2 linked regions of the Pelagicoccus sp. SDUM812003 genome follow. The main gene of each other region encodes a partner of the protein of the gene in region 2 in a complex. Links are inferred from orthologs where the notes say so. Each region holds a gene or a part of one and is shown on either strand. Other genes may lie near its edges.

Evidence for each region.
Region 1: the proteins of dinB (region 2) and dnaN are in contact, whole or in part, in a solved structure (PDB 1OK7), measured with the Escherichia coli proteins. The link is inferred for Pelagicoccus sp. SDUM812003 from one-to-one orthologs.

Annotation. Positions count from the first base shown.
Region 1 is NZ_JARXHY010000010.1:107,384-122,592, reverse strand. What follows is about bases 12,333-15,119. They hold dnaN (DNA polymerase III subunit beta), read right to left. Parts: upstream 14,404-15,119; coding sequence 13,261-14,403; downstream 12,333-13,260. Other genes in these bases: pssA (CDP-diacylglycerol--serine O-phosphatidyltransferase), read right to left, coding at 14,670-15,119; QEH54_RS14410 (hypothetical protein), read right to left, coding at 12,333-13,057. In the rest of the region: QEH54_RS14450 (lamin tail domain-containing protein), read left to right, coding at 1-252; QEH54_RS14445 (glycoside hydrolase family 9 protein), read left to right, coding at 505-3,063; QEH54_RS14440 (excinuclease ABC subunit UvrC), read right to left, coding at 3,084-4,562; QEH54_RS14435 (competence/damage-inducible protein A), read left to right, coding at 4,637-5,953; GTP 3',8-cyclase MoaA, read left to right, coding at 6,036-7,049; QEH54_RS14425 (LysR family transcriptional regulator), read right to left, coding at 7,046-7,945; QEH54_RS14420 (proton-conducting transporter membrane subunit), read left to right, coding at 8,032-9,594; QEH54_RS14415 (DUF2309 domain-containing protein), read left to right, coding at 9,616-12,084; more of QEH54_RS14410, read right to left, coding at 12,164-12,332; more of pssA, read right to left, coding at 15,120-15,209. UniProt on the Escherichia coli protein: Confers DNA tethering and processivity to DNA polymerases and other proteins. Acts as a clamp, forming a ring around DNA (a reaction catalyzed by the clamp-loading complex) which diffuses in an ATP-independent manner freely and bidirectionally along dsDNA.
Region 2 is NZ_JARXHY010000006.1:172,272-187,624, reverse strand. Bases 12,423-15,353 are described here. They hold dinB (DNA polymerase IV), read left to right. Parts: upstream 12,423-13,328; coding sequence 13,329-14,378; downstream 14,379-15,353. Other genes in these bases: coaBC (bifunctional phosphopantothenoylcysteine decarboxylase/phosphopantothenate--cysteine ligase CoaBC), read left to right, coding at 14,454-15,353; QEH54_RS10525 (RNA methyltransferase), read right to left, coding at 12,436-13,233. Outside these bases: QEH54_RS10590 (tetratricopeptide repeat protein), read left to right, coding at 1-72; QEH54_RS10580 (sigma-70 family RNA polymerase sigma factor), read left to right, coding at 608-1,699; nadD (nicotinate-nucleotide adenylyltransferase), read left to right, coding at 1,740-2,348; rsfS (ribosome silencing factor), read left to right, coding at 2,345-2,734; QEH54_RS10565 (DUF481 domain-containing protein), read right to left, coding at 2,793-3,752; QEH54_RS10560 (prepilin-type N-terminal cleavage/methylation domain-containing protein), read left to right, coding at 4,019-4,399; QEH54_RS10555 (glycosyltransferase family 39 protein), read left to right, coding at 4,560-6,389; QEH54_RS10550 (hypothetical protein), read left to right, coding at 6,386-7,249; QEH54_RS10545 (glycosyltransferase), read left to right, coding at 7,249-8,709; QEH54_RS10540 (class I SAM-dependent methyltransferase), read right to left, coding at 8,732-9,580; QEH54_RS10535 (HDOD domain-containing protein), read left to right, coding at 9,777-11,756; QEH54_RS10530 (hypothetical protein), read right to left, coding at 11,897-12,265. UniProt on the Escherichia coli protein: Poorly processive, error-prone DNA polymerase involved in translesion repair and untargeted mutagenesis. Copies undamaged DNA at stalled replication forks, which arise in vivo from mismatched or misaligned primer ends.

The sequences.
Region 1 (15,209 bases), on a different replicon or contig from region 2:
AGTGGGCCAGCGTTCGCCCCATTTCTCTTTCTTGATCAAGGCTCTCTCCACCTAGCCCATCGACGAAATCTCGCCGCGCCAGACTACACGCAGACGGTACACGCCTCGATCGATCTCAAGGATTGGAAACCCGCAGCGCTGGTCTTGGAAAGCGAGCGAGCTCTGGGCGACGGAACTTCGTTGCTTCGTTGGCGGATACTCGATTTCGATAAAACATCGTTTTACCAGATCCAGATCAAGATCTCGGAGTGAGACCGAGCGATGCCCACGCGCCTACTCTTTATCCTTTCTTTACATACAAGGATCCAGCGCACCGCAGCTCCATATTAGCGTTTCTCTCTTCGCTCGACAGCTCGCGCTCGCTATCGACCTACAGATGAAAAAGCTCTATCTATATAGCGCACTGCTGGCCTGAAGCAGCGAGACGCTAGGCGCGCTCAGCGGTGGACGTCGAACGCCGAGCCATTTGATTTGTCGGGCGATTGGGATACCGTTTCCCTATCTATGACACTAGCCCCAAGACTACTCGCCTCGCTTTCCCTGCTGGCGCTTTGCGCCGCTCCAACCTTGTTCGCCCAGGAGCCCTATTCCCTCAACGAAGAATCCTATTTCGAAAAACCCGGGGTGAACGTCCTGGCATTCAGCAATCCTCCAGGCGGCACCTTTTTCGACGCCAAAACGAGCGGCATCGAAATCATCCACCACGGCGAGCGAACCGCGACCAATGGGGACCTTCGGCTTCTTCCCACGCCGGAGCAATGGGATGGCATGGGGGTCTTGGTGGATCGGCAAATCGATCACCAGACCCAAACCATCACGACCCTGCTCGAATACCCGGAGCATGAGCTTCGCTATCGCGTGGTCGTGAAGACGGAGGCTGGCAAGATTCTCGCCAGCATTCATCTCGACGAGGCGCTTCCCGAGCATCTGGTCGGAAAGGCAGGATTCAACATGGAGTTCCTCCCCGCCGCCTATTTCGGTAAATCCTACATCATGGACGGGGAGCCCGGACTTTTCCCCCGACATCCGTCCGCCCAAATGATCACAAGCGAAAACGGTTTGACCGAGCCAAGCCCCATAGCGGAGGGAAACGAGCTTGTCTTGGCCCCTGCCGATTCGAAGCAGCGGGTTCGCATCCGAGTGGTGGAAGGAGATCAACCCCTGCGCCTTTACGACGGTCGATCGAAAGCTCAAAATGGCTGGTATGTCACTCGCTCCCTCCTGCCAGGTGGCAAGTCCGGAAAGGTCGCCGAATGGGAGTTGGATATTAGCGGATTAGAAAACTGGATACGCGAGCCCGTGATCGGATTTTCACAGGTTGGCTACCACCCGAATCAGCCGAAGCGAGCTATCATCGAACTCGACAGCAACGACGAACCCGCGTCGGAAGTCAGTCTTCTCAGAGTGAACTCCGATGGCAGCGAAGAGCTGGTGGCACGGCGAGCGCCAACGTCTTGGGGACGCTATCTGCGCTATCGCTATTTGGAATTCGACTTTTCTTCAGCGCAGGACGAAGGGCTCTATCGTATCGAGTACGGCGATACGAAAACAAACGCTTTTCCCATCTCGAAAAAAGCTCAAGAGGGAAACTGGCACCTTACGCTCGACGTCTTTTTCCCCGTGCAAATGGATCACATGAAGGTGCGAGAAGCCTATCGCGTATGGCACGGAGCGGACCACTTGGACGACGCTCTGCAAGCCCCGCCCAACTACGAGCACTTCGATCTTTTCGCTCATGGAGAGGACACCGATACTGATTTCGCCCCCTTCGAACACATACCCGGTCTCAACTACGGCGGGTGGCACGACGCAGGAGACTACGACATTCGAACTCAGTCGCAGTACTCCACGGTGCAGCTACTCGTTCACGTCTGGGAGCAATTTCGACCGGAACGAGACAATACAACCGTGAGCCAAGCCCGTAAGTACGCTGAGATCCAGCGCCCGGACGGAGCGGCGGATATCCTGCAGCAGATCGAGCACGGCACCCTGGCCCTGATCGCCCAGCACCGAGCGGTAGGACATGCCATTCCGGGCATCGTATCGGGTCACCTTTATCAGTATCCGCATCTTGGTGACGGCATCACCAAAACGGATGGACTGATCTACGATCCCAGCTTGGATCCGATCGCTTCCTCGCGCACTGTGGGCCAGCAATACCTGCCATCCACCGTGGATCCGACGCCGAACGAACCGGCGCCAATCGAGGAAAATGGATACAGTAGCCGCTTCGACGATCGATGGGCTTTCACTACGAATACCTCGGCGCTCAACTACGGCTCAGCCGCCGCCCTTGCCGCCGCCAGCAGGGCTCTCGACTCCCACAATGCGTCCCTAGCTCAAGAATGCCTCCAGACAGCGAAATCGGTTTGGGATTACGAAAGCGGCCGGGAGCCAAACCTGTTTCGCGTCGGAAACACCACTGGTGGGCGACTGGAGGAGGAAAAGCTGAAAGCGGCAGTCGAGCTGCTCATCTGCACTGGAGATGCTCAATATAGCGATGCGATAAGGGAGCTGGTCCCGCAGGTGGAAGAGCGTTTCTTTCTCAATGCTTTCATACTCGCTCAAGCCATTCCCTTCATGGATGGCGACTACCGTGACCGCATTCGCGAACTTGCCATCGAGTACAAGGAAAATGCCCAGGAGATGGTTTCCGAAAACCCGTATGGAGTCCCGATCACTCGAGGGGGATGGGCCGGATCTGGAGCCGTCATCCGGTATGGCATTACCAACTACGCCCTCCACAAATCGTTTCCCGATTTGATCGAAACCAATCCCGTTTTCCGCAGCATCGACTATCTGCATGGCGTGCATCCAGATTCCAACTACTCGTTCGTATCCGGAGTCGGAGCTAATTCTCAGACTGTGGCCTACGGGGCGAATCGGGCGGATTTCTCCTTCATACCTGGAGGAGTGGTCCCTGGCGTGTTGATTCTCCCTCCTGATTATCCGGAAAACAAGAGCGACTGGCCGTTCTTCTGGGGTCAGAACGAGTATGTGATACCGATGGGCAGCCTCTACCTCTATCTGGCTAACGCCGTGGAAGATCTGCTAAAGGACTGATCGATTCGAGCAGCTCTGTTCTATCGCGTATAGTGCTCGTCCAGAAACCGCTTCAAGCGCGTCGCGGTTTCGAGCCCGATGCCTTCCACCGTTCTCAATTCCGTGATGGAGGCTGCCTTAAGTCGGTCGATGCTTCCAAATTCGTCGAGCAGGCTGGCTTTGCGCTTCGGACCGAGACCAGAAAAGTCGTCCAGTATGCTTTCGCGGATACGCTTGCTGCGCAGGTCCGCGTTGAAGGTATTGGCGAAGCGGTGGGCCTCGTCGCGGCAGCGCTGCAGGAGCTGGAGTCCCGCATGGTTCAGCGGTAGCTGCAGGGGAGGGCGCTCGTCGGCGAAAATGATGGTCTCGTGCTTCTTCGCTAGACCGATCACCAGCGGCGGCTCCAGATCCAGCAGGAGGAAGGCTTTGATCGCGGCCCCGACTTGCCCACGTCCCCCGTCGATCACGATCAGGTCGGGAAAGCCTTTTCCTTCTTCGTTCAAGCGGCGATACCGTCGGCCTACCACCTCCTCCATGGAGCGGAAGTCGTCGTTGCCCTCGAAGCTCTTTATCTTGAAGCGGCGATAGCCCGTCTTGTTCGGCTTTCCGTCTACGAATTGAACCATGGACGCTACCACGAAGGTGCCCGATATATGGGAGATGTCGAAGCACTCGATGACGCGCGGCAACTCTGCCAGCTGGAGCTCCTTGCCCAGCAGAGCCATGCTCTCCTGACCCGTATTCGGAACCTGGACTTCGCGCTTGAACTTGCGCGTCTTCTTCAGCGAGGCCTCTAGCGAGAAAACGATATCGCGAAGCTCCGCGGCCTTTTCGTAGTTGCGAGCGGACGCCTGCTCCGCCATTTCGACCTTCAGCTCCTCGAGCCACTCGCGGGACTTGCCTTCCAGGAACTGGCACGCCTCCTCAAGCCGTTCCAGATAGCCCTCGACCGTGACCACGTTCTCATGGCCGTAAATCTCGGAGCGTACGTCGTCGTAAAGCCGAAACCTGCCGTCCTCCAAACGCCTAGGGCTGGCATCGCCGAGCAGGATGCCGAAGCGGCGACGCATTTCGCTCAACGTTTTTCGAATATGTTGGGCGTGAGCGAACGGTCCGAAATAGCGGGCCCCATCCTCTTTTTTGAAGCGAGCGAGAGTGAAGCGCGGCAGATCCCGGGTCATATCGACTCGCACCAGCAGAAAGCGTTTATCATCAACGAAATCCGTATTGTACTTCGGCTTCCATTTCTTGATCAGCTTGCCTTCCAGCAACAGGGCCTCCGGCTCGGATTTCACCTCGATGATCTCGAAATCGCGGATCATCTGCACCAGAGCGCGGATCTTCGGCTGGTCGGCGAAGCGACGGGAAGCTTGAAAATAGGTGGAAACGCGCTTTTTCAGACTCTTGGCTTTTCCCACGTAAATCACTGACCCTAAACGATCTTTCATCAAGTAGACCCCAGGGCGATCCGGCAGTCGCCGCACCTTTTCCTTCAAATTACTCGGCACAGAGGTTGGCATTTGTCTCAAAGTGAATTCATTCTAATTATGCCCAGAAACCAATCCGATTCCATCGCGAATCGTTAAGATCATCGATGGTCTCCGCTTCTAAAATCATTTTACTCACTCTAGGCGAAGAGCTTTTGCTGGGTTTGACCGCAAACACCCACCTGACCTATATCGGAGAACAGCTTCGGCTAGCGGGTGCCACCATGCACGCGAACCTCACCCTTTCCGACGATCCGGCCGACATCGAGGAGCATTTCAAGCACTACTGGGAGAAGTCTGACGTCCTGATCACCAGCGGAGGCTTGGGTCCCACTGTAGACGACCGGACTAGGGAAGTCATCGCCGAATGCCTCGGCGAACCGCTGGTCTTCGACCCGACCCTCATGCAGGCCATCGAAGATCGCTTCGCGGCGCTCGGCATCGAGCTCACCGAAAACAACCGGAAACAGGCCTATCGCTTCCAAAACGCTGAAGCGCTGGAGAACCCAAACGGTACCGCGCCAGGCATCTGGCTGGAAAAGGACGGCAAGATCCTCGTCATGCTGCCGGGTCCGCCAGGGGAGCTACGGCCGATGTTCGAGAATCAGGTCATGCCGCGCTTGCGTGAAAAGGATATCCTGGGCGGCGAGCAAAACCACATCCAGCTTCGCACCTCGGGAGTGGGGGAGTCCTCCCTTGAGACGTTGCTCCAGCCCGTATTCGACAAGCGCGAGGGCCTGCAGGTCGCCTACTGCGCCCATCTGGGAATGGTCGATTTCCGTATCGGATACTCGGATACGGTAGATCGCTACGACGAGCTGGTCGAAATCGCCTACGAATGCCGAGAGCTGCTCGGCGAAAACTTCATCTCCTGCGGAAACGATTCTCTGGAGAAGACGGTTGCGAACCTGCTGAAGCGAAAGAAACTCACCCTCGCCATCGCGGAGAGCTGCACCGGCGGAATGGTTTCCGACGAGCTCACCAACCTTTCGGGCGCCACGGATTTCTTCAAGGGCAGCCTCATCGCCTACACCAGCTCCAGCAAGGAGGAGCTACTGGGCGTACCCGCCGAGATGATGCAGCAGCACGGCGAGGTCAGCATGGAGGTCGCCATCGCCATGGCCGTCGGCATCTCGGAAAAGCTGGAGTCCGACTTCGCCCTCAGCACCACTGGCTACCTCGGTCCGAACGGAGGGAACGAAAACTGTCCGGTCGGCACCATCTACCTCGGCTTGCACTCGCCCCGCGGCACCTGGGCCAAGAAGCTTTTCTTCAAAGGAACTCGAGCAAGCATCAAGCGCCGGGCCCATGCCGCCGCCTTGGATTGGCTGAGACGCGAGCTTCTGGCGAACGAGAAACTGGACGACGACGCGCACAGCGCCCTCAAGGCGGAATCCGACAAGATCCTCAGATCGCTAAAGTAAGCGCCTCTAGATCAGCAGCTAAGCTCAGGCCTTCGCTTGCCGCTTTACCTGACGCTCCGCTTGCTTCATATTAGACGATCGAATGAGCCAAATAACGGACAAACTGGGACGCCCCCTTCGCGACCTGCGCATCTCGGTGACGGATCGCTGCAACTTCCGCTGCACCTACTGCATGCCTCGCGAACTCTTCGGTCCGGACCACGTCTTCCTGCCCCGATCCGCTCTGTTGAGCTACGAGGAGCTCGTTCGGCTGGCTCACGCGTTCGTCAAGCTGGGCGTGAAAAAAATCCGCATCACGGGCGGAGAGCCGCTGCTGCGACGAGACCTCCCCGTGCTCATTTCGAAACTGACCCAGGAGGTCGGGATCGAAGACATCTCCCTCACCACCAACGGGGTCCTGCTCCCTCGCCTGGCTGGGCAGCTCAAGGACGCTGGATTGAAACGAATAAACGTTAGTCTCGATAGTTTGGATACGGATCGATTCGCCGCGATGAATGGCCAAAGCTCGAGCCCGCAAAAGGTGATCGATGGAATCGACGCCGCCCAATCAGCTGGACTCTCCGTCAAGGTCAACATGGTAGCGAAGCTCGGCATGAACGATTGCGACATCCTGCCAATGACCGAGTACTTCCGCGAGCGCAAGATCACCCTGCGTTTCATAGAGTTTATGGACGTCGGCGAAACCAACCAATGGAAGCTCGGCGAAGTGGTTCCCGCTAAGCAAATTCTGGATACGATCGCTAGCCGGTTCTCCTTCAAGCCTGTCGATCCGAGCTATCGAGGCGAGGTAGCGACACGCTACCGTTTCGACGACACCGATTGCGAATTCGGTATCATCACTTCCATTACAAATCCGTTCTGCGGCGACTGCAACAGAGCCCGCATATCGGCGGAGGGAGACTTCTACACCTGTCTCTTCGCATCAAGCGGCATCAGCCTAAAGGAAAAGATCCGAAGCGGAGTCAGCGACGACGAACTGCTTCAGTTTCTGTCGCGTATTTGGCTGGGACGGCACGATCGGTATTCAGAAGATCGACACAAAGGCGTTCCCGCAGAGCGAAAAAAGAAGGTGGAGATGTCGTACATCGGCGGCTAGACCGCAAACCCGCCCTGCCATGGCTTGTCCAGTAGACGCTGCACGTATCGGTTTGGGAAGCGGCGATCCGCGGTGATGGCGTAAAACGTTTCCCTCAGATTCGGTACCTGACAAAGCTCCTTGAGCTCGCCGCTGCGAAGCTCATCCAAGACCACGATCGGGGGCACTAGAGTGATAGCGTTCACCTCGCGAGCGATCAAACGCAAGGTCGCCATGTCATTGGCTTCCGCCGCGATGAGAGGCACGATTCCCGCCTTCTCCAAAAGCAGGTTGAAGCTCGAGCGAAGGCTGCTTTCGCGGCTCGGCAGCACCACCGGAGCCCCTTGCAAATCCTGGGGAAAACGAAAATCCACCTTGAACTCATAGTCCCGAGGAGCGATCAGACTCACCGCTTGCTCAGCCACGATCTGCGTACGGGTCATGGGCTCCACCTCCGCTGGCACGGCGCTGTTCGACAAAACGATATCTAGAGTGTGAGCCTTCAGCTGGCCGATCAGCTCCTGCAAGTTAGCCGAGTAGATGACCACCTCCACCTCCTGATCGTCGAGGGCGTCGCTGAGGAAGGTGATCTGGAAGTTCTTAGAAAGAGTAGACACCGCTCCGACTCGAATCACGCTGCGGTAGTGCCCGCCGCGGTTGTGCAGCGTGGCCAGCATCTCCTCGCCCGTGCGAAAGATCGCATCCGCATAGTTCAACACCATGCGCCCCTCCTCCGTAAGCGAAAGCGTCTTGTGCTCGCGCTCGAACAAGAAGCAGCCAAGCGACTCCTCCAGCTTCTTCAGCTGAATGCTTAAAGCGGACTGCGAAACGTTTAGCCGATCGGCCGCTTTGGTCAGACTGCCCTCCCGCGCGATGGCATGAAAGTACCTGAGGTGGTGATAGTTGAGCTGAGTCATCCAAGGCCTATGGTTTTATAAAAGTGAACGATTTCTTATAATACTTATATTTGATTTATAAATGTCAATCGCGTACACTGTGTCGCATGGACAACATCCTATTCATCGGAGCTTCCTTCTCCACCATTTCGCTATTGATTTGGCTTCTCGCTTCGTCAGCTCGGCTGAACGCGAACCCGCTGCGGGCCGCTTCGCTCGGGGAGCGCCATGGGTGGCTCGCTTTCGCGCTTACTTTACTCGCTGGAGCTGCCTGGCTTGTGGCCGGGCGAGAAGGGGTACTCCTATCCGTGACGCGCGATCAGTGGATCGGTCTGCGATTCGATGCCTTGTCCATCCCCCTAGCGCTTCTCATCACTTTCCTGGCCGCGATCATATTGCGTTTCTCCAAGCACTATCTCGCAGGCGAGCCGGACCACGGACGTTTCACCAAGTGGATGTGCGCCACCTTCGGCTCCGTGATCGCTCTCGTGATGGCCCCGGGACTGGCTCAGTTTCTCGTCGCCTGGATCGCGACAAGCCTTTGCCTGCACCAGCTTCTGGTCTTCTATCCTGCCCGACGCGGCACCCGGTACTCCGCTCGCAAGAAATTTCTAGTTAGTCGCATCAGCGACCTGCTATTGGCCATCGCTTTCAGCGGGACCTACTTCGCCTTTGGCAGTCAAAGCTTCGAGCAGATTTTCTATTCCCTGCGCGCTGAGGAGACGGTCCTTCCTAGCTACATTCCTTGGCTCATCGCAGCGGCGGCGATCCTGAAGTCGGTGCAGTTCCCGTTCCACACCTGGCTACCTGAGACCATGGGAACACCAACTCCCGTTTCGGCCCTCATGCACGCCGGCATCGTCAACGCAGGCGGGATCCTTATCATCACCTTCGCGCCATTCTACCAATTTTCGGATACATCGGCTCCACTCCATCTGCTAGCCCTTTCCGGAGCGATCACAGCGGCTTTCGGGTCGTTGGTCATGCTCTCGCAGACCAGCGTCAAACGAAGCCTCGCCTATTCTACCGTGGCCCAAATGGGTTTCATGCTGATGCAGTGCGGGCTCGGCGCCTTCCACCTGGCGCTGCTGCATATCGTAGCCCACTCGCTTTACAAGGCGCACAGTTTTCTCTCTTCCGGGTCGAGCGTGCGCGCCATTGAAACCCGTAGCGCTCCAGCAAATACAGAGCCTAGGACTCCGCTCAAGCTGGTCGCTGCAGCTGCAGCGGGATTCCTGCTGTCTCTCGGTCTCTTTGTCGCGCTGTCTGGCGGATTCGACAGCAAGCCAGGCGCCTACGTATTCGCTGCGGTGCTGGCCGCGGCTCTGATACAGCTGCTCTATCAATCTCCCACACAGCGCCCTGCCAACGGCTTCCTCTCGGCCGCCGCTATCGGAAGCGCTTATCTCCTGCTCACGAACTTCGCAGCGTGGTGGGTAGCTCCTGAAATTTCTGTGCATACTCTCACCAGCTCCGTTTTCGACGCAACGCTAGCCGGAATTATCTTCTGCGTATTCATTTTTACGATACTGCTACAAAACCTATCCAAAGCAGCGAGACCTGACAGCTGGGTATCGAAACTCTATGTGCATGCCTTCAACGGATTCTATCTGAACACAATCGCGGACCGCACCATCCGTTTCCTCCGCCTTCATCCTGATCAAGCCTAACTGTTCCAACGCCTTTCACTCATGAAAACGAATCACAACCTGCAAAGCGACATCGAGCAGGCGATCAACACCATCGCCCCACTATGGCCGCTCACTCACTTCGTCGCCGTAAACCCATTCATCGGGTACGCCGATCGACCTATCTGGGAGGCATCCAGCCATTTGAAGCTTTCGCACGGCGACTATCCGCTGCCTGCGCTCGACTATCTCCACCAACAGCATACCGACGGTCACGTATCCAAAGATTGCCTACAAAAAGCCCATGACCTCGCGTCGCCCGCCATTCGGGAAGCCTTCACGCAGCGCGACCTTCGCTTCGACGCTGACACGTCGATCCGCCTGACCGCATCCTATCAGAAGCCGGACTATCCGGAGTTTCAGATCGGCACCTTCAGCGCCTATCTCGACCGAAGAGAGGGCACGCGCTGGAACCATGTCCTCAAGCAGGAGGCGGGCAAGTGGTGCGCCGCTCACTTCGACCGCGGACAATCTATCTGGAGCTCTCCCTGGAAAGAACAGTCGCTGTTCTCGGGCTGGAGACGCTTTGCCGCTATCGATCGCAACCTCTCCTACCATGGGCTCAAAAACGTGCAGGGCATCATCGCTTCGATTCCTGATAGTCCTACGGAGGCGATTCGCTATGTGATTGCCTGCCTAGAGATTCCCGCGGAACGCTGCGCCGATATTCTGGAGCGGGCGTTCCTCGAGCTGCCTGGCTGGTCAGGCTACCTAAGATACCTCGATCGTGAGAGGGAACTACGTGGCGAATCCGACGACAACTGCCTGCAGCTGCTCGCCATCTTGCTCTGCTACGAACTCGTCCTGTATCTGAATTCCAATGACGACGAAGATAGAATCCTCGGTTGGAAACGCAGTTTGATGGAAGACCTCAGCGACACCGGAGAGCCCGGGATCTCGGTCGAGCTGGCGCTTCGGCTCCTCTGGCAATCGGCAGTGGAGCTCTCTGTCGAAAACCATTTGAGAACCCAGATCGTTCCTCAAAACGAGCCAGTGAAGGATCGACCTTCGCTGCAGGCGGTTTTCTGCATCGACGTTCGTTCGGAACGGTTTCGCCGCAGCCTCGAGTCGGTCATGCCGGACGCCCAAACCATCGGCTTCGCCGGATTCTTCGGCATTCCTGCTCATCACCACATCCCTGGAACCCAAAGTGACAAGGCGCTTTGTCCAGCTCTGCTGGCTCCACCGGTCAAGACCGCGCCGAGCGTTTCGCGCCTGGACTGCGACGAGTGGATTTCGCTGCAGAGCCAAGCAGGCGAGGCGGCCAGCAAGCGTGATGCTTGGAGACGCTTTCGCGAATCCGCGGCATCTTGTTTCACTTTCGTGGAAGCCATCGGCCTGAGCTATCTGAGCAAGCTCCTCAAAGCCAGCTTTCCAAGTCTGGCTAAGTCTGATCCTTCGTTCCGAAACAAGCTAGTGCCAAAGTTCCTGGATGCCCTTGGGCAGAAGCAGCGCCTCGATCTAGCGGAAACCCTTCTGAGAGGAATAAACCTCACGGAAAACGTCGCCCCCATCGTGCTCATCTGCGGACACGGCAGCGAAACGGCCAACAATCCCTACGGTTCGAGCTTGGACTGCGGCGCCTGCGGGGGAAACGCGGGCGACGTCAATGCTCGCCTAGCGGTCAGCCTGCTCAACGACAAGGCCATTCGCAGCGGTCTGAAAGCCCGTGGCATTGTGATTCCAGACGACAGCCTTTTCCTTGCCGGTATCCATAATACCACAACAGACGAAGTGGAGCTTTTCGACACGGAGAGCATCCCAGTGGGGAGCCGAGCGAAAGTGGCTGAAACCGAACAGGCCTTGAAACAGGCGGGCGACCTCTGTCTGCTAGAACGACGCGCCACGCTGGGCATCGCTTCCAGCCAAACCAATACCGAGCAAATCCGCGCTCGTAGTCGGGACTGGTCGCAGGTGCGCCCCGAATGGGGGCTCGCCGGAAACGAAGCCTTCATCGTCGCTCCACGCTCGTGGACCCGAGCGAGCGACTTGAAGGGCAAGGCCTTCCTGCACGAATACGACGCTGGGAACGATCCCGACGGAATGCGGCTCGAGAACATTCTCGCAGGTCCATTGGTGGTGGGGAGCTGGATCAATCTCCAGTACTTCGCTTCCGCCTCCAACAACGAGACCTACGGCAGCGGTCAAAAGACCATCCACAACGTGGTGGGCGGCATCGGCGTCGCGATTGGCAACGAGAACGACCTCAAGGTGGGACTGCCTTGGCAGTCCGTGCACGACGGAAAGGACTTTGCCCACCGGCCCGCCCGCTTGCTGGCCTGCATCGCCGCCGAACCGGCCACCATCGATCGCATCTTGCAGCAGCAGCCACACTTGAACGATCTCGTAACCAATAGCTGGATACATCTTGTGGCCCTTGGCGAGCAAGGCGACAAGTGGGCTCGTCGACACGAAAGCGGCCAATGGCTGCTACCCGACCAAATCGAAGCGGAAGCCTCGCAGCAGTCCTGAACGACTATTGCCCAGCGGTTCTCACCGACCGCTGTTTATCCGACATCGCCTTTCGACAGTCTAAACCCAGTACGGCTGCTTAGACTGTCGGGCGACCGAAATAGTTGAGCAGCCAAACTTCCTTCCAGACACGGTATCGGCCTTCCCAAGTGATGCGGCCCATCTCCTCTTGGAGGTGGGGAGGCACGAGGAAGCCTTCCTCGATATTGGTCTTTTCGAGCACGCGCTGCTGATTGTTCAGGTCGTCGATCGGATCGTCGTCGAAGGCCTGCAGCTTTCTGTTTTTCAATCGCTTCCTATGCTGCTTGTAGAGGGACACGATGCTGCGGCACCAAGGCTTGCGCAGCACGTACCAGCTCGACGGATAGAAGCCTCCGTAGGGCATGTAGAGATTGTCGGTCACGATGCGTTCCCCTGACTCGGTTTCCGAGGCGAAGGAAAAGCAGTAGCCGATATCTCCATTGCTTTGCGGCACGAAGAGGATCTGAAAACGAATCGAATTGTCCTCGCTCTGGAAGATGCTGGAGCGAACCTGGATCCCGTGGCCTAGGTCTGCCAAAACCGCGGTGGATCGCGAGAAGCCTTTTCCTCTAAGCCAGTCCTTGACCTCGAACAGCTGCTTCTGAGCCGGCCATTCCTCTCCCGAGGTGTTTTCCTTGAAACGAGGAAAAAGAGCCAGTCCGCTCTGACTAAGGGCGCTGATGGCGAACCAGGTGTAAATGGTCTCCAGCAGCATCCAGCCGAGGAAGAAGGTCACGCTGAGCACCCAGAAGGGCCGCTCGAACCAGTTTCCCTCGAAAGCCAGGTAGGCTGCGCCCTGCGACACTGCCAGCCAGCGTGCCCAACGATTGAATACGGACACTTTCAGGGATGTGCTACGGTTGTTCATAATCCCGAGAAAGAGGGAGAGTCCGATGCAGATATAGACAAAATACTCCACGTAGGGAGAAAGGGCGCTTTGCGGAATATCCATTTTAGAAAACTTGGCTGAGCACAAAATGCGGGTTCATCGCGTCCTCAATCCTAAAGAGGACGAAGCTCTGAAAACTACGCTGAGATTGGGTTACGATCCAGCACGAAGCGTTGATTTCATCAAACAAGGCGCCGCTGCGCAAAAAGACCCGCCTCACAAGAAGCGGGTCTTGGAAAATCGGGGTCCGCTCGGGTCGACCTCGCTCAGGTCAACCGAACCGGCATGATCACGCAGAGGAAGCTCTCCAAGGTCTTGAAAACGCCAGGGCTGACCTCGTCCTTCAACTCGAAGAAGATCTCGTCCTTGGCCAAGGCCTTCAGCGGATCCATCAGGAATTGAGGATTGAAGGCGACCTGCAGGTCCGGACCGCTGTAGTCGATCGCCAGCGACTCGTGAGACTCGCCGAAATCGGGGCTGGACGCGGAAAGCTCCATCAAGTTGTTGCTGATCTGGATCTTAACCTGGTTCGACTTATCGGTGGTCACCAGGGCGGCGCGATGAATGGACTGCAGGAAGAGCTCACGCTCGACCTTGATGCGCTGATGCGTCTCCTTGGGGATAACCTGTTGATAATTCGGATAATTGCCCTCGACCACTTTGGAAACCAGATGGATGTCGCCCACGAAACCGTCGGAATCGTCCTTGGTATGAATCTGGAAGGCCACTCGACGATCGTTGAAAGCGATCTTCAAGGTCTCGCCCTTGTCGAGCAGGCGAACCAGCTCGGAAACGGTCTTGGCAGGAAGGATCAGACTGCCGGACATGCCTTCGCCCACTTCCATCTCGTGGTCGATCTTCGCCAAGCGGCGACCATCGGTAGCCACCAGGCTCAGCTTCCCGGAAGCGCCTTCTTCCGGTTCGAGAAAATTGAAGAACACCCCGTTGAGCATGTAGCGTGTCTCGTCGGTCGACTGGGCGTAGGACACGCTCTTGATCATGCTGGCCAGGTTGCCCTGTTCGATGGTGAAGGAGCGATCGTCGCTGAACTCAGGCAAGGCCGGGAACTCGTCGCGGCTGATGCCCATGATCTTGAAGTTCGAACCACCGGATGCGATCTTGACCTGGTTGTTGGGCGAAGCCTCGACCTTCACGTCGCTATTGGGAAGCTCCTTCACGATGGTCGCCAGACGCTTCACCGGCAAGGTCACCGCGCCTTCCTCCTCCACCGTGGCCTTGATTCGAGCGCAGATTCCGAGGTCAAGGTTGGTCGTGGTGAGCGAGATCGTTTCGCCTTCCGCCTCGATGAGAACGTTACTGAGGATTGGCATCGTTGCCTTCGATCCAACGACGTTGAGAACTTGTTGGAGACCGTTGCTGAAATGATCGCGGTGGATTTTGAACTTCATTGGGGACGAGTTAGCGGAGTTTTGGAGTTTCTGACAATTCCAATGGATAGTAGTTAATTAATTTAAAAAGATAAGCCGTATTCTTATGCTCTGTGAATATCGGGGATAAGCGACGTAAAGAAATGGAATTCAAGCACTAAGAAGGATTCGAAAATGTGCAAGCCTGTGGGGTTTCTTTGCTGGCAAAAAAGCGCATGTTAAAAAAAAACGAATTTCACCAGCTTATTGCGCGGTTCTTCACGAGTTGTTGCCACTTATTGGAAGGCTTATTCCTCGGCGGGATCTGCTCCTTCGCCTTTCTTGCGCAGGCGCAACAGATGGCGAACGACGCCGTAGAAGAGGTAGCCGAGAAACATCAGCACCAAGGCGTATTCGCGGGAGAAGTAGATGATGGCGAAAAGCGCCAGCACCGCCACGAAGGTTCGAAAACGGATCTGAGTCTGCCAGCCGATGTTCTTGAAGCTGGGATAGCGGATCGAACTGATCATCAGGTAGGAGATGAAGAGCATCAGCACCGGCAGGGCGATAGCCCAACGCTGCTCCAGACCATGTTTAGTCATGACGAGGACCAGGGTAGCGATCATGCCAGCCGCGGCCGGCACCGGAAGCCCTAGGAAGTCTCCGCTGGATTTGTCCAGCTTTTCGGAATACACCGCGGGGTGGGTGATTACGTTGAAGCGCGCCAGGCGCACGCCAGCGCACAGGAGGTAGACGAATGCCAGGAAGAAGCCGACCTTGGTGGAGTAGTCCTCGTTGTGGGCGGGATTGAGCAGCAGGAAGAGCACCATCAGGGATGGCGCGATGCC
Region 2 (15,353 bases):
AAGCTTCAGTCAAGCGATTCCATTCAGGTCCTCTACCAACAAGTAGAAGATGCCGTGCGCAACAGGGACTAAACGGGACAAACGAGAAAACCGAAGCCTCTCTTTTGCCGTGCAATAGATCGCCAGAATTCCAACTAGACGCCCAAAGGCGCTCGATAGTCGACCAGCCTTCTATATCTCACAGATCAGCGCCCAGACGTAAGCATTGGATAGAATCTGAACAGAAACCGGATAGATTCCAAACGACTCTGAAACCCAACTGGGAAACGAGACGACCACCAAGCCCATAAGTCGCCTATCAAAAGCGACTTAACAATGGTGCCCAGGGTGGGACTCGAACCCACACGTCCTTGCGGACAGCGGATTTTAAGTCCGCTGCGTCTACCGATTCCGCCACCAGGGCATTGGATGGAGCGTGAAAACCAGCAGAATTCCGTTTCAAAAACAAGCCCCTGATTCACACTTTTCCAAGGCGTTGCTCGCTTCGCTCGGCGACGCCTTCGACATGAGCGGCATGGTTAGACCCGGTACAGTCCCAGTCCAACCCAGCAAAGGGTCTTGCGCGACTCCTGCTTCCTTGCGAATCTAGCAGCGCCGCCAGCCTAAGATGCCCACGATTTCACGAGACCAATCTGCGGAGCTCCCTGCGAACGACCCCGCGAATCGCCCCGCGTTTTTGCGGATCGCTCGCGTTCGCTCCGCCTTGGATTGGATGATAACCAAAGCGGAATGGGAGGGGGAGATCGCTCTCGCGGCGTCGCAGCTGGGATTCAAAGGACAGCGACGTGGCATCTCGCTCCGCAAGGCCCTGCTTAGCTTGCCGCTTCAGCAGAAGTTCGAAGTCATCCTGCAGGCGATGGGCGAAGGCGAGCTAACCAAGCCCACTCACGCGGAATCGAAGCGCCTGGCTCGACATTGGGCCGTCACAAGCTACGTCGCTCGGACAGACTTCGCCGCTCCCTCCGCGAGCCATTGGCAGTCGCTGCGCTCGCTGACCAGGCTTCGAATTGCCGCCAAGTATCAAGGCTACAAGGAGGACCAAAGCGTCCTGTACGGACGCTTCGAGCCGCTGGTCGCCACATGCCTCCCACGCGGTCGCTGGAAAAGCTCGGGAGCCGAGGACGCCATGCAGGAAGGGCGGCTCGCTCTACTGCGAGCCATCGATCATGCGGACCCGAATCGATGCTTCGCCAGCTACGCCCGACACTGGATCAAGCGCGCCATGACGAACTTTGCCATGCGGCAGCGTCTTCCGGTAAAAGCCCCGATCAATCTCATCTCTCAAGCCCTCAGAGGCGATCCGGAAGACTCGACTCGGCGCATTGACGCGCACAGCGAGCTGAGAGAGGCGCTGCGAGCGGGCGTACTGCAGCTCGACTTTCCGCAAAACGAGGCCGAAGCGATGGTGGAAGCTGGACCTTGCCCGGCCGCGTTAGCCGAGGCGAACGACGAACGAGAGCTGGTTTGCTCGGCGCTCGCCCAGCTAACGGAGAAACAGCGACAGGTTATCCAGCTTCGCTACGGCGTCGAACGCCAGGGAGCAGACCATTCGCTCGCGCACGTCTCACGCGAGACAGGGATCACGCGCCAACAGGTGCATCGTCGCGAGCAACGCGCCCTGCAGACCCTCGCCCAGATTCTCCGGGCAGCGCGGGCGGAGAGCCAACCTACCTCGTCCGTCCGATCGCTCGCTGACTAGAGGAAGATTGACAGCCAGCCCGCTCCAGCAAGAGCTTCTCATGGTGGCCAAACGCATCGGAATAATAGGGGGCAGTTTCGATCCCATTCACATCGGGCACATGATCATCGCCCAGGATGCCTGCGAGCAGTTCGACCTCGACCGCGTGCTGTTCATCCCTGCCCGTCAAGCTCCGCTCAAGGCGGCCGACTCCTGCGCGACTCCGGAGCAACGGCTGGCCATGACGCAGGCGGCGACCCGCGAGGATTCGCGCTTCGAGGTTTCAGATATCGAATTCAAGCTCGGCGCAATCAGCTACTCCGTCGCGACCGCTGAAGCCCTGAAACACGAACGCCCTTCGGATGCGCTTTTCTGGATTCTCGGCGCCGACCAACTCGCCCAGCTCCACCATTGGAGGGACATCGGCCGCCTCGCCGAACTGGTTTCGTTCATCGCCTTCGAACGCCCCGGCTCGACGGCAGGGGCAAATAACGATCTGCCGCCACACACAGAGATCCTGCGAGCGAAAGCCCGGGCGATTGACATTAGCTCGAGCGAGATCAGACGCCGACTCAAAACCGGCCTGGAGACGAAGTACTTCTTGCCAGCTCCCGTATTTGATTACATCAAGACCCGAAATCTCTATCGCCAGAGAGACAACACCGAATGAGTACCGAAAAGTCACTGCCTGAAGACGGCCTCGAAACCCTCGCCCTCTGCTGCAAGACCTTGGAAGACACCAAGGCGGAAAACATCGTCGCCCTAGACGTGCGCGAGCAAAGCTCGATCACCAACTATCTGGTACTCGCGTCGGCTCTCGCCGAACCACACCTGCGAGCGATGAAACGAGATCTCGACAAGGCGCTGAAGGAAAAGAAGGTACGCATCCTCGGCGTGGACGAAGGGCCGGAGTCCGGCTGGTCGGTAGTGGACGCTTTCGACGTCATGATCCATCTTTTCGCCCCAGAGACCCGAGATACCTACAAGCTCGAAGCGCTCTGGAAAGACGCTGAGGAACTGGACGTCGAGGCGCTCAAGCAGCAGTTTTCGCTCTAGAGACCGTCCTCCAACTCCCTCGACGCGATCGCGACTCCCTCACAAGACGCGGGGAGCGCTAAAAGGCGTAGCCAAGCGAACTGACAAAGCGGCGGTCTTCCTTGAGCTCCTCGTCCAGGGAATTGTCGTAGCCCATTTCGTAACGAAGCGAGAGGTTTATCGAATTGGTCACGGCGCTGGTCACGGCGGCCGAGAAGCCGAACTCGTAGTTGTCCTCTTCCTCCAAGGGCATGGCGAATCGGAGATCCTGGGTGAAACGTATGCGCTCGGAAAGCCGATAGTCCCAGTCCTGGAAAATGTCCACCAGGTAGATCACCTCCTCTTCACTGTTCTCAAATTCGCGCCAACGACCGCTAGCCCCGAAACCCGCTGACAAGGTCGAATCGTCGCGATCGATGAAACGCGTCCCCAAGCCGAGCTTCTGCTCGAGATTCGAATCGATCAGCTTGATCGCGTCCGCCGAATAGATCGACTGCGATTCGTAGAAGACGCCGGGCCCGATGTCCTTTCGCCACCGCAGCTTCGAAGCGAAGTTGTTTTTGATGACCGAATCGTTCGCCTTGCCATAGTAGTACTCGGCATTGAAACGCAACTGGTCGGATTCCCGATCCAGCAACATGTCCAAGCGATAGTTGAAGTTCGATTGATTCTTGCGCCCAGAGGCGGAGTTTAAGCCGATCTGCAGGCGATTCTCCCAACGCTCCAGAAAGTCCTGCCAATAGAAGCGCGTCCAGCTCCACAGGCCAGTGTCCCCGAGCGAAAGCGACTCGTCCGTCACATCGATGCCATCCCCTTCCACCGTCGCGGGAGAAACGCCGGCATCGCTAGCGGCGACCGCTGCCGTCTCCGAATCGGAGGCCATCAGCAAGTCCTCAAGATTGACCAGACGATTCGCTGGTAGCGAGACCTCGCCGAGATAGTCCACCTCTAGCGAAACGGACTCTTCATTCGCCTGCAATAGCTCTCCAGACAAGGTGTCGCCATTGTCGAGATACACCGTCACAAGCTCAGCCGCCACGGGCGGAACCCATAGCAGTGAGTGAATCGAGAAAATGAATACAATTACCCTACCCATGATCATTAGTGCGATTACTCTACTCGATTTGGAAAGCGTGAGTTGTTCAAACAGTTTCTTTTAAAAACGGCGTAAAGGGCCAAGCATTTACCCAAAATTTCTGCGGCCTAGTACAAAGCGCTAAAGAGCCCGTGGAAATGCGCCGTAGCTCAGGATGTTCGTATCCATATCCAATCCAAAGAACATCAAAAACTAGGAAACATATCATAATGCATAAGAACACATCTAAGAAGGGTTTTACTCTCGTTGAAATCATGATCGTCGTCGTCATCATCGGCCTCCTGGCTGCGATGGCTATCCCAGCGTTCAAGAAGGTCCGTGAAGACTCTCGCCACTCCGCCATGGACAATGACGCACGTCAGATCGGAGCTGCCGCTCAGCAATACATGCTCGAGTCCGGAAACACCTCGGTCACCCTGTCCTACGCTCCAGGCACAGGCGTGGTTGGTGCTCCTCTTGATGACTACGTCAAGCAGATCGGCAAGAACTACACCTTCGACGACAACACTCTCGACGACACAGCCACCTTCTCGATCACTCACAACCTTGGTGGAACCCGCACCTACACGGCTGAAGGCCAGAAGCAGTAGTCAACTCCTTCGATCGTAACAACTTTCGACAAAGCCACGCCGCGAGGCGTGGCTTTTTTGTTTTCCGCTTTCGCCTCAACCAACGTGTCTCGTAGCCGATAGCGAGTAGATGCGCTCATCTGAATAAGCGCCTTCTCCTAAGCTCGCAGGTACCACCGAAATGAGACTCACGTCACTCGCTCTCAGTTCCGCTCTCGCCGCTACGATCGGGTTCCTTCTCTTCAGTCCCGATCGCTGCGAGCTGCTGCTATCCGAGACGGGCTACTGGTTCACTCTGGCCTGCGTCGGCATTTTCACTTTCCACTTTTGGCAGAGCGAAAAACCGAGCTTACGACTTCCAACGAGGAGAACCGCGATTCTCGCAGGCAGCTGCCTGGCGATGGCTGGCCTGATGTTTCTGAGGGAAGGGCCTTCCTTCAAGGTGACCATGGACGAGCCAAACCTCGCCAATGTCGCTATCAGCATGCACGAGCATCGGGATACGCTCATGCGGGAAGCGTCGGCCGACCTAGAGTCGTCAAGCGTCAGCAGTCTGGACAAGCGTCCTTTTCTCTTCCCTTTCCTTGTATCCACTATTCATGACGTTGTCGGGTTCCACCCGCATAATCCTTTCTACCTGAATCTCTTCCTGACCGCACTGCTCCTGTTCACGGCGTTCTCGCTCGTGGCCAAGACTACGGGGAGCAACGCGGCCGGAGCGATGGCCGCAGCCTTCATCGCGTTTCACCCACTGTTCGTCCATTCCTCCAGCGGTGGCGGGTTCGATCTGCTCAACGCGCTTCTCATCGCTCTCTTGATTCATCTGGGGATGCGATTCGCAAGGACTCCAGAGCCGACAAGCCTCAACACGCTGCTCTCCGCATCCGCCTTGCTCGCGTACACTCGATACGAATCCGCACTGTTCGTGTTCGCCGCCGGAGCGATCGTCATTTGGCGATTCTGGCGAAGCCGCGCCTATTTCGTCACCCGATACGCCATTCTCTTTCCATGCCTTCTGCTGCCCATCGCCTGGCAAAACAAATACATCCGGGCGAACCCGGATTTCTGGAACCTGCAGAATCCCGATGAGCCGACCTTCGGGCTGGACTACTTGACGCAGAACCTTTCCGCGGCGTGGCGGTTCTTCATTTCTCCCGCTGGCCAGCTTGCCAGCTCGCCGTTCGCATCCGTCCTGGGTTTTCTCTCCCTCTTATTCGTATCCTATTTAGGGATACGTAAGCTTGTCGAATCCCAGCGAAGGCATATCAACGAGCTGGTTCCCGCAGCGATCGTTTGCGCGTTCACCATCGGGAACTTCGGCATTCTCATGCTCTATTTCTGGGGAAACCTCGACGACGTCGCAGCCAGCCGGCTCGCCATTCCCTTACTCACGGTATTCGCTTTGGCGACCGGTTGGGCGTACCACGCTGGCGGCAATCGAGCCCCAATGCTTCGGGCGCTAGTCGCGGGCGCGATCTTCGCTAGCTGCATCTACAGCTTCCCAGTGACGAGTCAGGCTCGATACACGAAAACGAACTTGCCAAGCCTTCGATTCGAATGGGCGCAAGCAGAACTCTCCGGTCTCATCGGCAAGGACGATCTCGTCGTAGGCGGTCCGACTCGGCTCTGGTCGGCCCATAAGATCCCCGCGATTCCGATTCGCCGAGCCGTGCTCGGCATCGAGCCTCTGAGCCTCCATCTACGCTTAAGCACCTACGATGACATTTTCGTCATTCAACACTTGCACCACGAATTCGCGAACGGGGAAATCGTGCCGACGATCAATGCGGGCAACGACCTTGGACCCGCCTTTAAGCTGGAGCCTATCGCCGAAACGTCAACCTACCCCTTCAACCTCACTCGGCTCAGTCGACTAGTAGCGATCGATCTGCAGGAGGTTGAGAAAATCGGTCTGGAGGCGTACCATGAACGCTTCGGGAAAACGGCCTATCAAACCCATAAGGTAGTCAGCGAGGAAGCTCTAGCCAACTGGGAGGGATCCCTGCCATGAACGCGCCAGACAGCCAATCTTCTCCGGCGGAAACCCGGTCTCGAGCATCCACCCGCCACGCCAACGAAAAGCGAGCGCGGACGGACCACGAGCGCCCGCATCCCGACGGCGACCTGAGCCTGGCGACCTACGACCTTTCCCTGCTGGAAAGCTCGCAAGACAAATGGAAGCGCAGCCCGGCGTTGAGAATCGTCTACCAACATATCTTTCGCGAACTGCTTTCCCACAGAGCAAAGGGCAGGACCTTGGAAATCGGGAGCGGTTGCGGCTTCGTCAAATCGGTAGATCCCGACATTACGACCAGCGACGTCGCTCCTACCCCTTTCTCCGACTTGGTTGTCTCAGCTTACGACATTCCGAGATCCGACCCAGACTGGAGCAACATCGTAGCCTTCGACGTCTTCCACCACCTCACCGAACCCATGCGTTTTCTTCGCAGCGCTTGCGAAGGGCTGAGGCGGGGCGGAAGGATTCTTCTTTGCGAGCCCGCCGCCACCGGTTTCGGGAAGGGGTTCTACAAGGCGTTTCACTCCGAACCTTGCGAGCCGAAATCGATCCGAGCTCCCTACGTTTTCGAACAGCAATCGGGCAGCGCCCTGTTCGCGAATATGGGAATGGGTTGGGCCCTGTTCGAGAGAGACAGGCAAAAAATAGCGCGCGAGCTGAGAGACATGGGCCTAATCTTGAAAACCGTGCGCTACCGAGACCTGCTCGCCTATCCCAGTACGGGAGGCCTGTCCGGGAGGGCTTTCCTGCCTGCATTCCTGCTGCGGCCGCTCTTGTGTATTGAGAAATCAATACCGCAACGCGTCCTACGCCACCTCGCCCTGCGTATGATAATCACTATCGAAAAGATCTGATGGCTTCCTCGCTCAAACCGCATTTCGACGAGGCCGCATCAAAGGATGCGAAGCCGAGGCGTATCCAGAAGACCTTTCACCAGCAGATCGCCGAGCTGCTTCGCTTTCGCATTCTGTCGGACTCGTCGATTCTCGAAGTCGGCTGCGGAAAGGGTGACCTTCTTCCTCAACTGTCGCCAGCTCGCGGACTCGGCATCGACTTCAGCGAAGAAATGATCGCCGCAGCGAAAGCGCGGCACGAGGACGCGAACCTCCATTTCTCCGTAGCTGACGCAGCGCATTTCAATCCTGGAGAAGCCTTCGATCACATCGTGCTCGACTACTTGCTGGGCTACATAGACGACATCCAAAGCTGCTTGGAAAACCTGCTCAAATCCGCCGGGCCACGCACTCGCCTGCATATCACATCTTTGAATACAGTCTGGCGACCGGCGCTGAGCATCGGACAGAAGCTGGGCTGGGTGAGCAAGCAGCCGCCCAGCAACTGGCTCTCCACGCAGGACATCGTCAATCTGCTGGAGATCTCCGGATGGGAAGTCGTCTCCAAATCATGCGAAATCCTGCTGCCGTTCCAGATCCCGATCATCTCACCCCTTCTCAACCGCTTCGCAGCTCGCCTGCCCTTGCTACGGCATCTCGGCTCCACGCTGCTCATCACGGCTCGACCGCAGACCAGCGTAGCTCGCCCGTGGAACCTCTCCTGCAGCGTCATTGTGCCCGCTCGCAACGAAGCGGGAAACATCCGCCCCGCCCTCGAGCGCATCCCCTCTCTGGGCAGCGAAACCGAGGTCATATTCATCGAGGGCAACAGCAAGGACAACACCTGGGAAACCATCCAAAGCGAAGCGTCTCGCTACCAAGGACCGCACACCATCCGCTCCGCCCGACAACCGGGCAAAGGGAAATGGGACGCGGTGCGCCTAGGTTTCGAAATGGCCAAAGGCGACGTATTGGTCATCCAAGACGGCGACCTCACCGCCCCGCCGGAAGACCTGCCGAAGTTCTTCAACGCCATCGCGGACGGGACCTGCGAATTCGCCAACGGCAGCCGCCTGGTCTATCCGATGGAATCCCGCGCCATGCGCTTTCTTAACCTGTTGGGAAACAAGTTCTTCGCCATCACGCTCAGCTTTCTTCTCGGCCAGAACGTCAAGGACAGCCTTTGCGGCACAAAAATGATGCTGCGGCAGGACTACGAGAAGCTCAAGCGGCGCATCGAATCATTCGGCGACTTCGATCCCTTCGGCGATTTCAATCTTCTCTTCGGCTCCGCCTTGCTCCACCTGAAAATCCGAGATATTCCGGTCCGGTATCGAGATCGCTTATACGGCGATACCAACATATCCCGCTTCCGCCACGGCTTCATCCTCTTGCAGATGGCATGGTTTGGCCTGCGAAAGATCAAGTTCGCCGGTTTCTCGAAAGAGCGCCAACCAGAGGAAGTCAAGGGTCAGAGCTAAGCGCCGCCCGCCTCTGCTCCTTCTACGTCTTGGCCACGTAGATGATCGTTTCCGAATCCTCTTCCGGAGGCTCCGAGCCGTAGTCTCCGTACAAGGCGACCTCCTCGAATCCGGCCTCTTCGAGCAGCTGCATCATCTCGTGCGGCAGGCGCCAGATCAGACGCATGAGCGTTTCCTGCTCCTCTTCCAGACGGCCGCTGCCAGACTCGCGTCGATAAACGTTTCGCAACTCCAGCCGCTGAGCCTGCCGATCCAGTTTCCACGACTGAAACGCCTTCAAGCGTTCGCCCGTGGCCTCGTCTCGGCGCTCCCGCCTCAGCTCCAGTCCCCCTTCATCCGCCTCCTCCCAGACATAGTCCCAGGGCAGGTAGATCGGGACCACTACCTGTCCACCCGGCAAAAGATGGTCGCGACAGCAACGCAGGCTCGCAATCCACTCGTCCCGAGTACCCAGCATTTGAATACTGTAGCCGGGAATCAAGATCGACCCGAAACGCCTTTCACCTAGATCGAACGAGCGCATATCCGCCTGGCCGATACGCGCCTCGAAACCGGAGTCGCGGAGCGATCTCTCGCAAATGGACAGCATCGATTCCGAGCAGTCGATCCCCTCCACCTGACGCTCGTCGCGAAGCAGCGGCAGCATCAGACGGCCGGTCCCGCACCCCACATCGAGCACCGGACCGGGGTGGCTCTGAACGATGAGACGGTAGAAATCCACGTCCTCGAAATCGCTCAGCTCATCGAGCAGGTCGTACCACTTCGCCTCCAGACCGCTGTATTGATAGGTTCCTTTCACAAGCGCCGCAGCATGCTCGACCTTTTCCCCTTGAGGCAAGCCCCCAGCGATGTCCTTTCCCGACGCCCCCACCGCTCGTCGGATACCTACTGGCGAGCGTGCCCTAAGTTCCTTATGTAGTTCTCCCGCCTCAGAGACATTCCTCTATAGGTAGGATCGTTCAACCTAATGCAAAACCGCGCCCTCCCCTCAAGCCTGCTCCCGAGGCGGTCGTTTCTGAGGCACACTTCTCTTGACTCTCATTACCCACTAGCGGCCCAAACACCACATGAAGACGCGGATCCTCATCATCGACGAAGACAAGGAGCAACTCTCCACCTATCAGGAAACCCTCGCTCCGAAATCAGCTCAATGGGAGCTCATCTGCGCCGACTCGGCCGGGGCCGGGCTCGAGTCCGCCAAAGCGCAAAGTCCGGACATCGTCATCGTGGCGTTCTCCGTGCAAAAGGAGCACGGCGTGGAGCTGCTCGACGAAATTGAAAAACTGCTTCCCAATTCCCAACGTTTCATCGCCGCCAAGGAAGCGGACAAGCCGAAGCTCGACGACAGTTTCGGCCACGCGTTCCAGTTTCTGCCAAATCCCTGCCCGGCGAATCGCCTCATCACCGAAATCCAGCGCTGCGTAGCCATCGACAGCTGGCTGGGCAATCCAAGGATCAAGGAAGTCGTGGCCAAGATGGGAGAGTTCCCCAGCTTGCCTCCAATGTACCTGAAGGTGGTCAACGAGCTGAACTCCCGAAATTCCTCCGCCGCCTCCATCGCCAACGCCATTTCCGGGGACCTCGCGATCAGCGTGAAGGTCCTGCAGACAGTCAATTCCTCCTACTACGGCTTCGAAGAGAAGATTTCCGATATCACCCAGGCGGTCAGCATCCTCGGCCTGGACTGCGTCAAAAACCTGGTGCTGGCCATCCAAGTCTTCAGCAGCTTCGGCCGCTCCCCCGACCACAAGGCCATCACCGACCAGCTCTGGCACCATAGCATGTCAGTGGCCGTGGCCTCCAAGCGCATCGCCCTCTTCGAAACCGAAGAGGAAAAGCAAGGCGAAGAGGCCTACACCGCAGGGCTCATGCACGATCTGGGAAAACTCATCCTGCTCGACGCCGAGCCGGAGAGCTTCCTCGCCGCTCGCGAGCAAGCCAAGGAAAAGAACCTGCCGCTCTGGCAAGTGGAAAACGAGATCCTCGGCTGCAACCACGCGGAGATCGGAGCCTACGTTCTGGGTCGCTGGGGCATGCCGGCCTCGGTGGTGGAAGCGGTCGCCCTCCATCACGAGCCGATCAACTCCTTCGGCAAGCGCTTCTCCACTCTCGCCGCCGTTCACGTCGCCAACGCTTTGGTCTGGGAACGCCATCCGGGCGAAGCCAAACCCGACGCCGCAGCCGACGAAACCTTTCTCATCGAGATCGGAAAAGTCAGCAGCTGGGAGACATGGAAGGCGGTGGTCAGCGGTCGCGAAGTGGAGCAGCCCAAAAAGTCCCTCTCCCTAAAGAAGCAGCAAGCGGCCAGCGACTCGCCCCGCGAGCGCCCCGCGACCTCTCAGCCGAAGGCCAAAACCGAAAGCGCCTCCGCGGCCCAGGCCCAGAGCGCGTCGGCAAGCTCCGCCTCCTCAGTCGACTCGAACTCCGAATCGCCGGAAGCCAAAGGCAGCACCCTCGCCCCGATCGGCTTCGCCCTCGCGGCCTGCGCCGGCGTAGCGGCCGGGCTCTTCTTCCTGCTCAAGCCGGCGCCTCAGCAGACCATCGAAACGCCGCGCGACGAAGCGGACATCACCTTCGCCGACTCGCTCGAAAAAGCCAGGGACATCGCTGGCGTGACTGAAACCGAAGACGCCCTGCAGGAAATCTTCGATTCCCAGGATCCCGAGATCGAAGCCGCGAAGGCAAGCCCGGACCAGGCCGAGCAAAGCGAAACCAGCATAGCCTCTAGCGATACCTCAGATGCCGAGGAGACGCCGGCCTCGGACACCACTCTCGATGCCGCTGCCGAACCGGTCGAGGAATTCGCCGAAAACGTGGAGCAACAACCTGCGGCATCCCCAGAACCCAAGCTGCCGGAGGCGAACGAGTTTTTCCCGAACGTGCAGCTCGCGGGCATCTTCTACAACGCCGCCAACCCGCTCGCCAGCATCAACGGACGCATTCGCCGGGCTGGAGACGTCGTCGACGGGGTCGAAATCGTACGCATCGAGAAACTGCGCGTCATCGTACGCTACCAGAACGAAGTCCGCGCCCTGAAGCTCAACTAGCGGCGCCCGCCCACCACCACTTTCGGAGCCATAGCGCTCCTCGCACGATAGCAAACGTCGCGAATCCCATGCGGGGTTCGCGACTGTTTTCGTCTCTCAGACACGGATAGCGCTGCGCCGAGCTGCCGCCCGAAAGGCTCCTAAAAGGCGCTCGAATCGACGCTCTCGATCCAGTCCACGTAGCTCGACGCGTTGCCATCGTCGATGAACTCGGTCGTCCCCTCCACGCGGCCGTCCTCCGAATAGAATACCAGAAACGGAATGCCGGTGATGCCGAAGCGCTGGCGAATGCCTTCCACATCGTCGTCGCGACGCGGGATGCCGATCTTGGCCCCAAGGATGCCTTCCTGTTGCAGATAAACGTCCAACGCGTCGCTCTCGTTCAGCAAGGCCTCCAGCTTGTTGCACCAAGGGCACCAATCGCCGTTCCCCTTGAAAATCATCAGCAAGCGCTTCCCCTCTGACTCACGTTTGGTCAAAGCCTCCTCGATATCGGATAACCAGTTCATATTAAGCGGCCCCATTGCTAATCCACCCCCGCCAACAATCAAAGACATTCCGCCCTCGCCCAGCCATTTATCAGGCGCCATCGGACAACTCCTTTTCGCCACGTTGCAAAAAACGCTTGCCGCCCGAGCCAGTCCACGCCTCTCGCGTCAACGCCCCTCCCCGCAAGCCACTACGAAAGCCTCCAGCGAGCGAGGAAAACAGCTGCCGCCAGGGCTGCGTTCAGCGATTCCCCGCCCCCGAAGCGTGGAGCGAACACCCGGGCGTCCGCCTGCTCGGATACCGTTTTGGAGACGCCGCGGGCCTCGTTTCCGATCACCAAAGCGCAGCGATTGGGAAAGACGAAGCCTTCCAGCGAGGTCGCCGCTTCGAGTTCGGTAGTCACCAGCGAAACTCCGAGCGCCTGCAGACGGGCAATGGTCGCAGGAAGGTCCACATCGGTGGCCACTGGCAGGTGAAACATTCCACCCATGCTCGAGCGGGCGGTCTTGCCGTTTTCGAGCTCGGCGCAGCCGTTCCCCAAAACGATCCCATCCATCCCGAACCAATCGCTCGCTCTCACGATGCTGCCGCAGTTGCCCGGGTCGGAAACGTCGTCCAGCAGGACCAGCCGAAGCGGTCCGCTGGCTGGCAGGTCGCGCTCCAGCTCGTCGAAGCTCACCCCCACCGCATCGATCAAGGCCGCCACGCCTTGGGCGCACTTCGTGTCCGAGAGCTGGCTCAGCTGGACCGAGGTCGCTACAAACGCCTCGCTCGACACCTCCACGGCTCGGGTTAGGATGTCCTCCTCTTCCGACGCGCGCCGCGGGTCTTCCTGGTAGATCAGGGCATGGATCCGCCGCTTGGCCTTCAGGGCTTCGTCCAGCAGGTGCCACCCTTCGATCAGAAAGCGACCTTCCGCCTGACGCGTCTTCTTCTGGTGAAATTTTCTTAAGGAGCTAAGCTTGGCCTTGGACAGCGCTTGAGACATACCCGGGAGTAAGATCAAAAAGCGCCCAAGAAAGAAGCAGAAAAAAACGCTCTCGCCGCCTCGTCTCCGTCTCCTTTTATCGAAACCCTCGCACAATGATCGTCCACATCGACATGGATTGCTTCTACGCCGCTATCGAAGTCCGCGATCGACCAGAGCTGCGCGGAGAGCCGGTAGCGGTAGGCGGGCGCAGCTCCAATCGCGGAGTGCTCACCACCTGCAACTACGAGGCTCGGACCTTTGGTATCCACTCCGCCATGCCAACCTTTCAAGCCGTGCAACGCTGCCCGCATCTGGTGGTGCTTCCGGTACGCTTCGAGGTCTATCGAAACGAAAGCCGTCGCATCCGCGGCATTTTTCGGGAGTTCACGGACAAGATCGAGCCACTCTCCCTCGACGAAGCCTACCTCGACCTCAGCCACCGGCCAGAGCCCGCTAGCGAGCTGGCCAGCGAGATCCGCCGCCGCATCCGCTCCCTCACAGGACTGAACGCCTCAGCTGGCATCGCCCCAAACAAGATGCTAGCGAAAATCGCCAGCGATTGGAACAAGCCGAACGGGCAGTTCGAAATCAGGCCAGCCGACATCGCCGCTTTCATGCAGGAGCTGCCCGTATCCAAGATTTGGGGAGTTGGGAAAAAAGCCGCTCAGCGTCTGGCGCGGACCGGCATCCAAACCTGCGGCCAACTCCAGCAGATTGCGAAGTACGAGCTGCAGCAGCGTTTCGGCAAGTTCGGCTCCGAGCTCTACGAGCTTTGCCGTGGCATCGACGATCGACCTGTCGTCACAAACCGGATACGCAAATCCATGAGCTGCGAGCGCACCTTTTCCCGCAATCTCCAAAGTCTCGAGGAACGCATGGAATACGCAGCGGAGATCTTCCGCGAACTCTCATCGGACCTGGCCCGAATCAAAACCGACCGCCCCATCGCCAAGCTATTCGTCAAGTGCAAGTACGCCGACTTCTCCCGCAGCTCCATCGAGCGCAGCGGCTTGCCCTTCGCCTTGGCCGCCTTTCAAGACCTGCTAGCCGAATCCTTCCGAAAACGATCCGATCCCATTCGCCTGCTGGGGCTGGGCGTGCGATTCGTGGACCCGGAAGGCAACGCCCGCCTGCCGCGACAGCTCGAATTCGAGCTCAGCTGAGTCGGTCCTGGGCGCTTACACGCTTGAGCTCCCGAGCAACTCTCTCCATCTAGGGATGACTAAACCCAATCGATCGTGCTCACTGGAAAAAACATCCTACTCATCATCACCGGCAGCATCGCGTCCTACAAGTCACTGGAGCTCATACGCTTGCTCACAAAAGCTGGAGCGACTGTCGAGGCGGTTCTGACCCGTGGCGGCGAAGCCTTCATCACTCCTCTCTCGGTCGAAGCCCTCATCGGAAAGCGCGTGCACACCCAGCTCTGGGACGATCGCTCCTACCAGATGAACCACATCGAGCTCTCCCGACGAGCCGATCTGATCGTCATCGCCCCGGCCAGCGCCAACATCGTTTCAAAACTCGCCAACGGCATCGCCGACGACCTGGCTTCCTCCGTGCTGCTCGCCCGCAACAAGCCGGTGCTGCTCGCCCCGAGCATGAACGTCGAGATGTGGGAGAACCTGGCATTTCAGCGGAACCTGAAACAGATCCAGGCCGACGGAGCCGCCTACGTGCCGCCCCAGGTCGGCATCCTCGCCTGCGGCGAAAGCGGCATCGGCAAGATGGCGGAAGCTGCCACCATCTTCGATGCGGTCTGCGAGCGCTTCAAGAATCAGGCCCGCCTCGCGGGCAAAACTGCCATCGTCACCGCGGGCGGCACCATCGAGCGCATCGATTCAGTGCGCTACCTGAGCAATTTCTCCTCTGGCAAGCAAGGCATCGCCATCGCTCAGTCGCTGGCCGAAAGCGGAGCGGAGGTCCAGCTCGTCGTGGGCAACGTTTCCACCCACCTCCCCAGCCACCCGAACATCACGATCCAGCGAGTGGAATCCGCCGTGAACATGCACGCAGCCGTGCACCAAGCCCTGCCCGCCGACGTGTTCGTAGGCTGCGCCGCGGTATGCGATTTTCGCGTATCCAATATCTCTGACAAAAAGATCAAAAAGGAAAGCGGGTTGGAGCTGAGCTTCGAA